Regions from separate parts of the Spirochaeta cellobiosiphila DSM 17781 genome, predicted to be linked through region 1. Evidence: riboswitches for the same ligand, from Rfam matches in the RefSeq annotation. Region 1 holds a riboswitch; each other region holds the start of a gene.

Region 1 (4,411 bases):
ATCCCACAGATAAACCTAGTATTAGTGCTAGAAGAACAAGAAAGGCCAGGAGTGGTAATAATAAAAAGTTTTGTTCCCTCTTAAGGGTAACTGTAGATCTCTGCTGTTTGATTGGTAACTCCTGAACCAAATAGAAAGTCCATTACTTCTGCATTATATTGTTCTGGTGACTTATCGGCAAAGGCTTCGGGGTATAACCAGGAAGCTATATAGTAAATAGCCGTTGGATAACGGTCTGTTAGAAATAAATCTGCCTTAATAACAAACACCCTTTCCTGCTGTACTGCTGTTGTTTTTGCAATCCCAGGTCGTCTCATAAGGGAAGAGCGCAGCTCTTTCATTGTCTTAGCACTAAGATCTCCACTTGCCCTGCGAATGATGATATCCGGATCCACATCCACAATATACTCAGGACTAAGAACGGGTACAGAGACTTCCCTGTCTGCTGCTATATTAATGCCTCCCGCCCTATCCAGGTATTGTTGGGAAGTGGATAGTCGGGAATTGGAATGATAGTCTTTACGTAATTCAAAATAAATCTTCCCTTTTCCCTTGTATAAAGATTGCCCCTCATTCACTTTGTCAGCGATGAGTTTGTCCTGTTTTGCCAGGTAGTTAACGATTTCCTTTGCCCTATCCCTGCAATCCAGTAAAGCTCCATATCTGGTAATCATATCTGCTGTCAGAGAGGGAGCGCTCGTTTGTTCTATCAGTACAGATATTCCTAAGCTCTGGAGTTTTGCAATCAGCTCATCTTTGAACATAGCATCTGCCAGAACCACCTGGGGATTCAAGCTTAATATCCTTTCCATATTGGGATGGGCAGAATTCTTTCCTACAACAGGTATTCCTTTTAATGAGGAGGGAAAGGTTGAATAAGAATCACGGCCAACAATTTTATCTGATTGCCCTAAGGACACAATTAAGGAGCTTAGCCCTGAGTTTAAGACTACGATTCTGTCCACAGGGAGTTTAACAGGGACAGTCGATCCTTCTCCGTCTACAAACTGTAGCTGATCTTGGGACTCTGATTCATCCTGTGTTTGTTGTCCTCCTCCAAAGAGAATAAAAGGGCTAAGGAGGATGACTAGTATGAAAGCCGTTGTTTTAAAGGATTCCATTAGAATTCCTTGATGGCTGATTTTGTTTTATCAATGAATATTTTTTGGATAGGAGTTATGCTTGCCAAACCTCCTGTGGCTGTAGCAGGAAGTCCTAGTTGGTTTTTCCAGGAATCCTCTTCTTCCCCCATGACATCATTTGACATATGGTCCCCATAGGTCAGCATGAAAGCAATGAAGCGGACAGCCTTAAAGTCATTCTTTTGGGCCACTTCTTTCACTTCTTCAAACTCTGGATTCCCTTCCATAACGGCCACATAGCTATGGGAATAATGCTCCTTTAGGTAATTATTCATTTGTACGAAGTCTTTGTTATATTCTGGATGTTTTTCATTACCATGAGCACAAATGACAGTGAGTTCATCCTTATCTCCGAATTCTGATTCCAGGGCCTTTATAATCTTTGGCATGTTTTCAGGATAGTAGAGGAGGGGATGAACGTATTTGATATTTAATTCAGAAGAATGAGAAGTCATTACTTGTCTATATTCCGATCCAACCATAAGAAGAAAATTAATGATGACAATATTTTTCTTACCAACCAGACTTAAATCTTCTAGCGTTTGATCAATCTTTCGAATAGGAACTTCACTCGCAAAGAGAGTGGTTTTGCCTTGTTTTAAAAGTTTTTTAACAATAAAGGAAGATGTGAATCCCCATGTCACTTCATTATGGGGAAAGGCTTTTCTCATTGCTATATCAAAGTCTTCAAGATTTTTCTGGCCACTCTCATAGCTACTCCCAAAAGCCGCTATGACAATAACAGGTTTTTCCTTATTGCTTGAAGTATATTTATTGCTTTGACATGAACTCATACCCACTCCTATCAGAAATAATAAGGGAAGCAAATATAAGATAACTGATTTATTCATGGAACTTCCTTTATACGGGACAAGAGACTACCTTAGTCCAAAAAGCGACGGGTAATAACTCTCCTTCCGCGAAGATTGTTATTATTCATTCCCTATAGGTAGCCTGACTTATCACCACAGGGTGACTTACAGTGACGGGATCGCTCCAGATTCTCACTGGATTCCCCTATAATGGAATGTTTGTGTTACCAACACTACTGGATATAAGTAGGATTAGTCTAGGTAGAAAAGAACGATTGACAAAATCTTGATTCCTTTTCTAAGTTAAAAGAGATGGTAGACTCCATAAATAAGAATTATCCCCGTATTGTAATTAGTGCTGACCGCTCTGGTTCCGGAAAAACCCTCCTTAGCACCCTCATCGAAAGGTATTGGCAACGGTCGCTGAAGGTCCAGTCCTTTAAGTGCGGTCCCGACTATATCGACCCCTCTTATCATGCTATGGCCACTGGTAGAAGTTGTGCTAATCTGGATAGTAGATTGATGTCTGGTGAACAAGTTAAAGCTCTCTTTCAAAAACACGCTGAAGGAGCACAACTTAATATTATAGAAGGAGTTATGGGGTTGTACGATGGGGCTGGCTCATTAGATGAAAGGGGAAGCGCGGCTCATATTGCCAAAACCTTAAAAGCCCCGGTTATAGTGATTCTGGATGTCAAATCCATGGCTCGTTCAGCTGGGGCCCTAGCCTTAGGGTATAAAGTCTTTGACCCGGACGTTAATGTAGCAGGTTTTCTCTTAAATCGTGTTGCCAGTACTCGTCATGAAGCTCTCGTCATTAGAGCTGTGGAAAAGGCGACAGGTCTTCCTGTTGTAGGAAGCATACCCGTAAAAAAAGAATTAACCCTTCCTGAAAGGCATCTGGGCTTGATTCCTGCCTGGGAAGATTATGACTATATTCCCCATTATGATGCTTTATTAGAGTTGGTGGAACCTTATATTAATTGGTCTTTGATTAAGGAAATAGCTGAAGGAGCTCCACCTTTAGGTCCTGTTTATGAATCATCACCTGGCCCCCCCAAAACTTATCCTGTCAAAATAGCCTACGCTTTGGATAAGGCTTTTCATTTTTATTATCAGGACAACCTGGATATGTTTGGTCATTTTGGGGCTCAGCTCGTTCCCTTTAGTCCGATGGAAGAGGATGCTCTTCCCCCGGGAATAGATGGTTTATACTTAGGGGGAGGTTATCCGGAAGTTTTTGCCCATCAGTTATCCCAGAATACTAGCATGCGTAGAAGCATTAAGGATTGGGCTCTCAATAACAGACCTATCTGGGGGGAATGCGGTGGATTAATGTACCTTCTGGATAGCCTGGTAACCCAGGAAGGAGAGGAGTATCCCATGGTCGGAGTGTTTCCTGGGCGGACGATTATGAAGAAAGGCCTTCGTGCTTTAGGATATTATACAGGAGAATTAAAAGCAGATTCCTGGATGGGGCCAAAGGGACAATCCCTCACGGGGCATTTGTTCCATTGGTCACAGAGGGAGAATACCACTGAAGAGTTGAATCACATGCTGGATTTAACCAAGGAAGATAGTCCGGAAGTTGTCCCTGATGGCTTGTTTCGCTATCAAACCTGGGCAGGATATTTACATCTGCATTTTGCAACAAATCCCCAGGTGCTGGAAGGTTTTCTTCAAAGTTGCTGGGATCACAAAGAATAAGGAGCATTCATGAATGGCCAAAGTATAACAAATAAAAGTTTTCAGATTATAGAAGATCGTCTAGGTGTTCTCGATGTCACTCCAGAACAAAGGGAAATCATCATAAGAATTGCCCATACGACGGGCGATGTGGAATTTGCCAAGACATTCAATATGACTCATGAAGCCATTATGACTGGTGTGGATGCTATTAAGAGGGGGCGTGCTGTTGTCACTGATGTGGAGATGGTACGAACAGGGATTCGAAAACAGCTCATTCCCCAGAATCAGGTTTTGTGTTTTCTAAATGATCCGGAAGTGGTAGAAGCCGTCAAACATCAGGACACAACCCGTTCCGCACTGGCCATGAGGAAAGCAGGATCCGTTCTTAATGAGGCTGTGGTTGCCATTGGTAATGCTCCTACGGCTCTCTTCACTCTCATGGAAATGATTGATGAAGGTCTGGTAACTCCTTCTTTGATTGTAGGGGTGCCTGTTGGCTTTGTAGGGGCTCTTGAGTCGAAAGTAGAATTATCTCATAAGAACTATACCCATATTACCAATCTTAGTGAGAGAGGCGGCAGTCCCATAGCCGCGGCTATCGTTAATGGTTTGATCGTATTGGCAAACAGGTAAGCCTGTGAATTACAAGGAAGTTCTCGGTTCTGTTGAAGGGAAACGCCGGGGGTATACCACAGGCACTACTGCCCAGGCTGCAGTTAAAGCGGCTCTTCAATTATTAATCTTAGGTAAAACCCAGAAAGATGTCTC
Region 2 (4,411 bases), on a different contig from region 1:
GGGCAGAATCCCCTGGTCCTCCAGCTAAAAACACAATAAAAGTTGAAGAATTTTCATTACCAGAAACAAGTACAGGCAAGGAAGCTCCCTCGGTCTTTGTGTAAAAGAAGTCCCCTTCCCCTTTCATTTCAAATCTGGAATTAAAAAATAAGATAGAACCAACTAATAAGATCAGGACTACGGGAATAGCCAATACAATAAGAACTATTTTTTTTATTATCTTCACGAGATTTCCCCTTGCTAAAAAGTATTTTAAGAAGTGTCAAAATAAAGTCCGTAATTTTATAGCATTAGGATTTACAACTTCACTATGTCTTAATGTCATAATTGTAATGATTTTGTTACTTTTTTTTAACTATCATTAAATTCCTTTAGGAGAAAAAAGAAATACAGCAAGTAATTATAGATACTACTGTCTTTGAACTTCCTCCCTGCCAATAAGACAAGGAGGATATTAAGCTTTAATTAATACATCCAACAGGAAATAATTTTCTAAAACTAAAACGTATAATGGGTCCTGCAATTATGATTTGAAGCGGTAAAGCCACAATAAAGTTCTTAGGTATATTACCAAGCCAAACAGCAACTGTTCTATTGGAAAAACCTACATTCTGAACGGCACCAAACAAGGACATAAAGAAACACATTCCAACAACCATTAAGGTAGAAATGAGTAGCATAAGTACTATCTTTTTCTTTCTATCATCTACTTTTGATGCAATTTTAAAAGCGAGTCCTTTAGCAAATATTGATACAATAAACCAATCCAGAATAAAAGCAATAATATAGGCCAGGGGAAACCCTAACCAGGCATGGCTTATGGTTTCTAGTGAATAACCAGTAGCCATTCCTATATTATATATACTCATGGTAAACACCATAAAAGCGCACATTAAGGATGTAAAAATAAGGCTTTCTCGTTTGTTTATGGGCATAAATCCTCCTAAGAGGGGGATAATACCAACATAAATTAATCTTTTCAACATATATATTTAGACAATTCTAAATATTTTCAAGCAGGGCTTTTACTTGGTAGGAAGAACAAAATAAAGTCAATCCCTCTAGCTTAATGACCAGAAGAAAAATAAGGACCTACTCTTATAAATTATAAAAAGAGGTCCTTATGTTCAACAGAACAAGTGCATCCGATCAGGACTCAGTATGATAATAAATAAAATCCATAGGCTTATCCCCATAGACTTCTCTTTTAATCGAATAGGATCCCTGTGTTTCCTGAGTTATAACCTTTGTCCAGAACTCATATGCCCCTTTATTATTTGGCAAAACTCTTGTTATCCATTTACCAGGATGTTTATGAACAACCTGAATAAACGCTTCACGGCCCACACCCTTATGCTTGAACTTACGTAATACAAAGAATTGTCCTATATCATTGTATTCTTCTCGATCAGGATAAGGACGAATGAGAACAAATCCAGCTATCTCACCATCAACCATAATATGATAGGGATAATGCTTTTCTTTCGTCCAGTATTCATCTAATCGACTCACTTCTTTCGCCACAGCAAAGGAACCTTTCTCATCAGGAGAGAAACCTGCATATTCGGACATGTCATAAACATAATATGGAAATAAATTCTGAATAATCTCATCATGAGGTGCTGGAATTAGTTCTAACTTCATAGTGAGGAGGTTATTTAATTTGCTATTTTTAATCAACTATAGAGAATGATGTCATACTGATGCTTTTAGGAAGATCATAATCCAAGTCGGATATTATACTATGTATACATTTATCCGATTCTATCCTATAGTTTGTACAGATTAACTAATAAAAGGGAGGGATCAAAATCTCATAAGTATTAGGGAAGTTTACCTTATGGGGAAGTCCTGTGAGAGTCAGGCACAGTCGCGCTACGGTGTGGAACAGTTTGTTCCAAGTCCGATTACCAGGGTAACTTTAGAAAAATTTTGTCGCGTCAACAAAAAGGAATATTACAATGTCTACACAAACCTATCTAACAGGGTTCTCACGCATAGGAGAACACCGGGAATTAAAGAAAGCTCTAGAACAATACTGGTCAGGAAAGATAAGCTTCCCTGAACTTGAAGAGTTAAGTAAAAAACTTAGAGCCAAACACTGGACTGAACAATCAGGTCAAAAAATCGACTATATTAGCTCTAATGACTTTAGTTACTATGATACCATGCTTGATACTTCAATCATGATCAATGCCATACCGGAAAGATTCCGTGATCTCAGTCAATACGAAGATATCTATTTTTCTATGGCTAGAGGCAATGCCTCCTCAACCGCGATGGAAATGACCAAGTGGTTCAATACAAATTATCATTACATTGTACCCGAATTAGATAAACGAACGCCCTTTCAAGCTAATATAAATAAAATTCGTACAGAGTATAGAGAGGCCAAGGAACTTGGTATTCAAAGCAAGATAAACCTCATCGGACCTATTACCTACACAGGATTATCCAAAAGTTTAGACACAAGTGATCCCTTTGATTACTACGAGTCAATCCTGGAGACCTATGTGAAAGTAATCCAGGAGATATCTGAACTAGATGATTCCATTATTCTCCAAATTGATGAGCCCATTTTGGTCAAAGATCCCGCCCCAAAGCTTCTAGATCTTATAATTCAGACTTACAACACATTAGCTTCTGTCAGTACCAAAATAAAAATCATAGTCATGACCTATTTTGAACAAGCTAGTGAAGCTGTTCCTTTATTAAGCCAAACTCCGATTTGGGGAATTGGTCTGGACTTTATTCATGGAAAAGATAATCTGCAAAGCCTTAGTTCCATAGGAGATAAGGTTTTAGTTGCCGGGATCATTGATGGTCGTAATATTTGGATATCCCATTATGATGAAGCCCTAAAACTAATAGAGAGTATTAGAGAACAAGTGCCTCACAACAAGTTATTGCTATCCACATCCTGTTCCCTCCTGCATGTTCCCTATTCCTTACGTAATGAACCCCAGGAGGCTCCTATCAAACAGTGGCTCGCCTTCGGAGTAGAAAAACTGAAAGAATTAGTTCTACTGAAAGCTATCCTGGAGAATGATAATACATCCGAAACGAAAGCGGCCCTCGAAGAGAATCGTAATATCCACAAAAATAAACTTGTATCTTCTCTCATTCATAATGACAAGGTGCAACAAAGAGTTAGTAAAGAGGGAAATCGGGACCGAGAAGGTAACTTCCATGAGCGAATTCAACTTCAAAGACAGCAATTCAACTTACCCTCACTTCCCACTACAACGATAGGAAGCTTCCCACAAACGAAAGAATTGAGAAAGATTCGTAGAGATTATAAAAAGAAACTCATCACCAAAGAAGTTTATGAATCTTCTCTCAAGCAATACATAAAGGAATGTGTTGAATTCCAGGAAGAAATTGATTTAGATGTACTCGTTCATGGGGAACCGGAACGAAATGATATGGTTGAATACTTTGGAGAACTACTGGAAGGATTTCATTTTACTTCAAATGGCTGGGTTCAAAGCTATGGAAGCCGTTGTGTTAAGCCTCCCATCATATATGGGGACATTAGTCGTCCTAAAGCTATGACAGTGGAATGGATAAGCTATGCCCAGAGCTTAACAAAGCGAATTATGAAAGGAATGTTAACCGGTCCTGTAACCATTATTAACTGGTCCTTTGTTCGTAATGACCTTTCACGGGAGTTAATATCCCAGCAAATAGCTTTAGCCCTGAGCGATGAAGTCAGAGATCTCCAGGAAGCTGGAATCAAAATCATACAAGTAGATGAAGCGGCTTTCAAAGAAGGTTATCCCCTTCGTAAGAAAAACATCAAATCCTATGAAGATTGGGCAGTTAAAGGTTTCAAGCTCACCGTGTCTACAGCTCATAAAGAAACTCAGATCCATACCCATATGTGTTACAGTGCTTTCAATGATATCATCGAGACAATTGAAGCCATGGACGCAGATGTTATTACTATTGAAACAGCTCGTAGCGGCAATAGGCTTCTTAAAGTTTTTAGGGATAGTCAGTACAAAAAGGAAATAGGCCCAGGAGTCTATGATATTCATTCTCCCAGAGTACCTTCAGTACAGGAATTTGAAGATCAAATCAGAGAAAGACTAAAAGTTCTGCCAGTCGATCAAATGTGGGTTAATCCCGACTGTGGACTAAAAACAAGAGCTTGGGAAGAAGTCAGATCAGCCCTTACCAATATGGTGAGAGCCACAAAAAGAATACGATCGTCAGGGGATTAAGAAGTCTCCAGTTCTTCTTCAGAACGGCAAATTCTCTTCCCATGGGGATCATGGGAAGGGAATTCTAAAAATTCATCTAACTTTTCAACAACCTTATCAGACAGACTATGTTCAAGATTTTCTGCTTCTTGATGAACTTCATCCCAGTTCATACCCAGAGTTTCGACGAGAAAATACTCTAGAAG
Region 3 (4,411 bases), on a different contig from region 1:
GATAGGGAAGCTATTCCAAGCTCTTCCATTATCTGTATAACAATTTGCTTATCCTGTTCCGTTTCCTGTTTCCATAGACTTTGATGGGCGTAGCGTCCCATCATGATTAATTCGCTTACAGTATAGGGATATGATGTTTCCGGGCGTTGGGGCACATAAGCAATCATTTTTGCCCTTTCTTTATGGGAGTATCGAGACAGCGGTTTGCCTGCCAGTTTGATAGAATGTTTGGATGGCAATAGTCCCATCATTAATTTGATCAGGGTTGTTTTTCCAGAACCATTGGGGCCGATGATGCCTAGAAATTGCCCTGATTCTATAGTTAAATTAAAGTCTTGCAGGATTGTTTTTTTTCCATAGGACCATGACAGTTGGGTGATATCGAATAGGGGTATCATCTTTTTTGTCCCCGGCCTAAAAGGAATAAGAAATAAGGTCCTCCAATCAAAGCAGTAATAATACCGACAGGAAGCTCAGAAGGGGCTAAAATAACACGAGCTAACCCATCTGCCCAAAGAGCCACGAGGGCTCCCCCAAAGAAACTTGATATCAGTAAACCCCGATGGTTAGGGCCTCCTAACGTTCTCATAATGTGAGGGATTATTAGGCCAATGAAGCCTATAATCCCGCTGAGAGCTACTGCACTGGCTGTCAATAAAGAACTAAGGAGTACGATGAGGATCTTTACTTTTTGTACAGAAACACCTGAACTGGCCGCCATATCTTCTCCCTGTGTGAGGAGATTCAAATCTTTTGATAATAACTGCAATCCAGTAACTCCCAGAAAGACAGGTGGTAAAAGAAGACAAACCTTCATCCAGGAAGAAGAAGAAAAGCTTCCAAAAGTCCAGAATAGAATATTTTCCACTAAATCCCTGTTTATGTACATAAAGAAACTAATTAAGGCTGACAGCATAAAGCTAAGAGTCATCCCAGTGAGAAGCAGAGTCGTTGTTCCTCTCCTCGACAAGCCCTGTGCCAGGGACAGGCCAAAGAATGCTGTTAATAGAGCCCCTATGAAAGCAGAACCCTGTAATAGCACTGTAGTCGATAAGCCACAGATAATAACAACTGTCACCCCGAAGGCCGCTCCTGATGATAAGCCCAATACATAAGGATCCGCCATTGGATTACGAAATAATCCTTGAAGCGCTGTCCCTGATACTGCTAATGCCCCTCCTACCAGAAGGGCTAGTACTATGCGGGGAGCTCTGACATTAAGAATAATAATATCCGCAGGGGTAGTGGACTTAGAGACTAGAGGATAATTGAATTGTTCTTTTATTATATGGAAGACTTCTACGGCTTTTATATCAGCCGTTCCTATGGTGAGAGATAATAAGCTGCTAAAGAGAATAAGAATGATTAGTAGAAAAGATATCTGCCAATGGTTAAGTTTAATCATTCAAAGCTTTCAGGATGGATTATGGTTACAAGATCTACAAAAGCTTGAGCTAATCTAGGTCCTTGTCTATCCAGTATATTACTATCAATAGTATAAATCCTTCCCTCTTTTATTGCCCTCAAATCCTTATACCCCTCTGTATTGGACAGTCCTTCTTTTACATTATAGTACTGAGAACAAATAATGATGTCAGGGTCCTGTTCTACAATCTTTTCAAAACTATAAGCCCAGCCATCCAGATCTTGGGCAATATTGATTCCGCCTGCTTCCTGGATCAATTGACCGATAAAGGTATTACCTCCAGCAGTGAAATCCCCTTGTTGTCCATAAGCTACCACATAGTAAACTTTAGGCTTGTAAGAATTGTTAATTCTTCCTGCGGCTTGATCTATGGTTTTCTTCATCTGAGTAATAATCTGTTCTGATTTTTCTTGTTTATGGAGTAGCGTTCCTATTTGACGAATCACCCAGTAGGTTCCTTCAATACTGTCTTCACCTTTAAGGATTAATATAGGGATATTAAGATCTTCCAAGGCTTTCAGTGTATCCTTTTGAAAATGTGTGGAGGCTATTACCAAATCTGGTTGAGCCTGAATGATACTTTCCATACTTGGATTCCTGAGTGATCCCATGGAGGGGATTCTAAGGGCATCTTCCGGATAATCACAATAGTCAGTACGACCTTTTAGTTTATCCTGGCTTCCTAAGGCATATATGATTTCTGTAATGCTGGGAGCTAGAGATACAATTCGATTTATCTCTGTTGGAATATTAACCTGTCGTTCATAGCTATCGGTAAAAACAGTTGTTGTTGCAGGATCCTCTTTTTGACCAGTTGACCAGCTTTGTAATGATATTAATAGGAATAAGAAAAGGGAAATTGTTTTCTGCATTAAGCCTCCTGTCTATACTCCGTAGACAATGCCAAGGTAATAGATTAGGCAGGTATTCTGACTTTCATATTCTCTGGAGAATATTTCTACAGTGGCGGGACCGTGCAGGATTTTGACCTGCTTCCCTTTTAGCTCTGATAAGCACCTAACTTAATCGTATCTTATTGTTAAGCATATCACTTGTCAATCTTTACAGTTTTAGTAAATACCATTTATACTCTTGAATTATGACAACATATATTCTGAAGAACATAGATAGGGAAGGTCCCGGTCTCATCGCTGAGTATCTAAAGGAAAAAGGAAAATCTTTCCAGGTTATTGAGCCTGATGCTCTAGTTGATTTTACCTTACCATCAGATCTGGAAGCTCTTATTATTCTTGGTGGTCCTGCTAGTGCCAATGATCAGACAGAGGATATGGTTCATAAAATCGATATTGCTCGTGAAGCTATGAACCAAAATCTTAAAGTTCTTGGCATTTGTTTGGGCATGCAAATCATGACCAAGGCGAAGGAAGGCAAAGTTGTTCCTCTTGGTAAGACAGAAAGGGCTTTTCGTGATAGTGAGGGCAATTGGAATCCTCTTTATCTCTTGGACCAGGGGCAGGATAATCCCCTCTTCAGTAATATCTCTAATACCATACCAGTCTTTCATCTTCATGGAGAAACTATTGTTCCTAATGAACAGATCCAATGGCTTGGTCAGGGTGCTGATTGTCAGTATCAGGCTTTAAGTTTTGGAGAAAAAGCCTATGGATTTCAATGTCATTTGGAGCTGACTTTGGACATGCTTAAAGCTTGGTTAACAGAGGATCCTGATCTTGTTGATCTTGATCATGATCAGATTATAAAAGATTATCTAAGTGTTGAAGAAGTCTATAGAACTCAATGTTTTTGCTTATTGGATAATTTTTTTAACCATATTTGATAATCTTCCTGTGTTATACCCATTGTGGAAACAAAAAAATCTCCTATCTCTAAGGGATATTGATCAATGAGGGAGAGGGTTTCTATTGCTGGGGTTTTCTGTGTCCAATAACATTCACATAATTGATTTAACAAAGTGTGCAAACCGCGTTTCTCTTCTGTGTATGAATTGAAGTAACCCATATAAGGATCTATGGAATTATACCAATCTTTGATTCTATAGGCCATGTGTCTACTTAGATCGAAGGTAATAATCATAAACTTAAGTAAGTGGACATAATCTAAATGAGGTTATATCATACACCTAGTGTACGCGCGTACATTCAGGAGGTTAGAATGAAAAAGTTACTAATAACCGGAGGCGCAGGATATATTGCTTCCCACACTAACATTGAATTGCTCAGTGAGAGCTATGATCTGGTTATTGTTGACAATCTATGTAATTCAACTACCGAAGCTATCAAACGGGTTCAAGACATTGCCCGTAAAGAAGTTCGTTTTTATGAAGCAGACATTCGGGATGGAAAGGCTTTAGGTGAAGTCTTTGAAAAAGAACCTAACATTGATGGTGTTATTCATTTTGCCGCTTTAAAAGCAGTTGGTGAATCTGTTGAAAAACCACTTAAGTACTATGAAAATAATATTTCAGGCTCTCTTGTCTTATATCAGACAATGAAGAAATATGGAGTCAAGAACATTGTGTTCTCCTCCTCTGCCACTGTATATGGGGATCCCGCATCAGTTCCTGTTGATGAGAGTTTTCCTATTAAAGCAACAAATCCTTATGGACATACAAAAACGATGATGGAGCAAATCCTTATGGATACTGCCCACGCTGAAAACTGGAATGTTGTCATCCTTAGGTATTTTAATCCTGTAGGAGCTCATCCGTCTGGTCGTATAGGAGAAGATCCGGAGTATCCTTTTAATCTTCTTCCTTTTGTTAGTCAGGTAGCTGCTGGTTTAAGGGAAAAGGTTATTGTTTTTGGAGACGATTGGCCCACCATCGACGGCACAGGTGTAAGAGATTATATCCATGTTGTTGATTTAGCAAAGGCTCATGTTAAAGCTATAGAAAAGTTAAGCTCAGATAGGGGTGTCTTTGTCTATAATATTGGGACAGGTAGAGGTTACTCTGTTCTAGAGATGATCAAGGCTTTTTCCAAAGTCTGTGGTCATGAGGTTCCC

The links. Region 1 has a riboswitch for cobalamin ahead of K345_RS0111585 (sirohydrochlorin cobaltochelatase). Riboswitches for the same ligand answer to the same signal wherever they lie in the genome.
Region 2: linked by a shared signal. The riboswitch ahead of metE (5-methyltetrahydropteroyltriglutamate--homocysteine S-methyltransferase) and the one ahead of K345_RS0111585 (sirohydrochlorin cobaltochelatase) in region 1 are both predicted to bind cobalamin.
Region 3: linked by a shared signal. The riboswitch ahead of K345_RS0117285 (ABC transporter substrate-binding protein) and the one ahead of K345_RS0111585 (sirohydrochlorin cobaltochelatase) in region 1 are both predicted to bind cobalamin.

The regions. Positions count from the first base shown of each region.
Region 1 covers NZ_KE384555.1:278,539-282,949, reverse strand. The annotation lists gene K345_RS0111595 (FecCD family ABC transporter permease) at 1-130, opposite strand, end outside; gene K345_RS0111590 (ABC transporter substrate-binding protein) at 81-1,121, opposite strand; gene K345_RS0111585 (sirohydrochlorin cobaltochelatase) at 1,121-1,936, opposite strand; adenosylcobalamin (AdoCbl) riboswitch at 2,044-2,185, opposite strand; gene K345_RS0111580 (cobyrinic acid a,c-diamide synthase CobB) at 2,267-3,661, shown strand; gene K345_RS0111575 (precorrin-8X methylmutase) at 3,671-4,276, shown strand; gene cbiD (cobalt-precorrin-5B (C(1))-methyltransferase CbiD) at 4,281-4,411, shown strand, end outside.
Region 2 covers NZ_KE384557.1:283,947-288,357, reverse strand. The annotation lists gene K345_RS0116330 (alpha/beta fold hydrolase) at 1-226, opposite strand, end outside; gene K345_RS0116325 (DUF2798 domain-containing protein) at 462-935, opposite strand; gene K345_RS0116320 (GNAT family N-acetyltransferase) at 1,150-1,644, opposite strand; adenosylcobalamin (AdoCbl) riboswitch at 1,817-1,959, shown strand; gene metE (5-methyltetrahydropteroyltriglutamate--homocysteine S-methyltransferase) at 1,962-4,226, shown strand; gene K345_RS21530 (metal-dependent transcriptional regulator) at 4,223-4,411, opposite strand, start outside.
Region 3 covers NZ_KE384558.1:146,561-150,971, forward strand. The annotation lists gene K345_RS21690 (ABC transporter ATP-binding protein) at 1-398, opposite strand, end outside; gene K345_RS0117280 (FecCD family ABC transporter permease) at 395-1,405, opposite strand; gene K345_RS0117285 (ABC transporter substrate-binding protein) at 1,402-2,298, opposite strand; cobalamin riboswitch at 2,329-2,462, opposite strand; gene K345_RS21695 (type 1 glutamine amidotransferase) at 2,526-3,224, shown strand; gene galE (UDP-glucose 4-epimerase GalE) at 3,560-4,411, shown strand, end outside.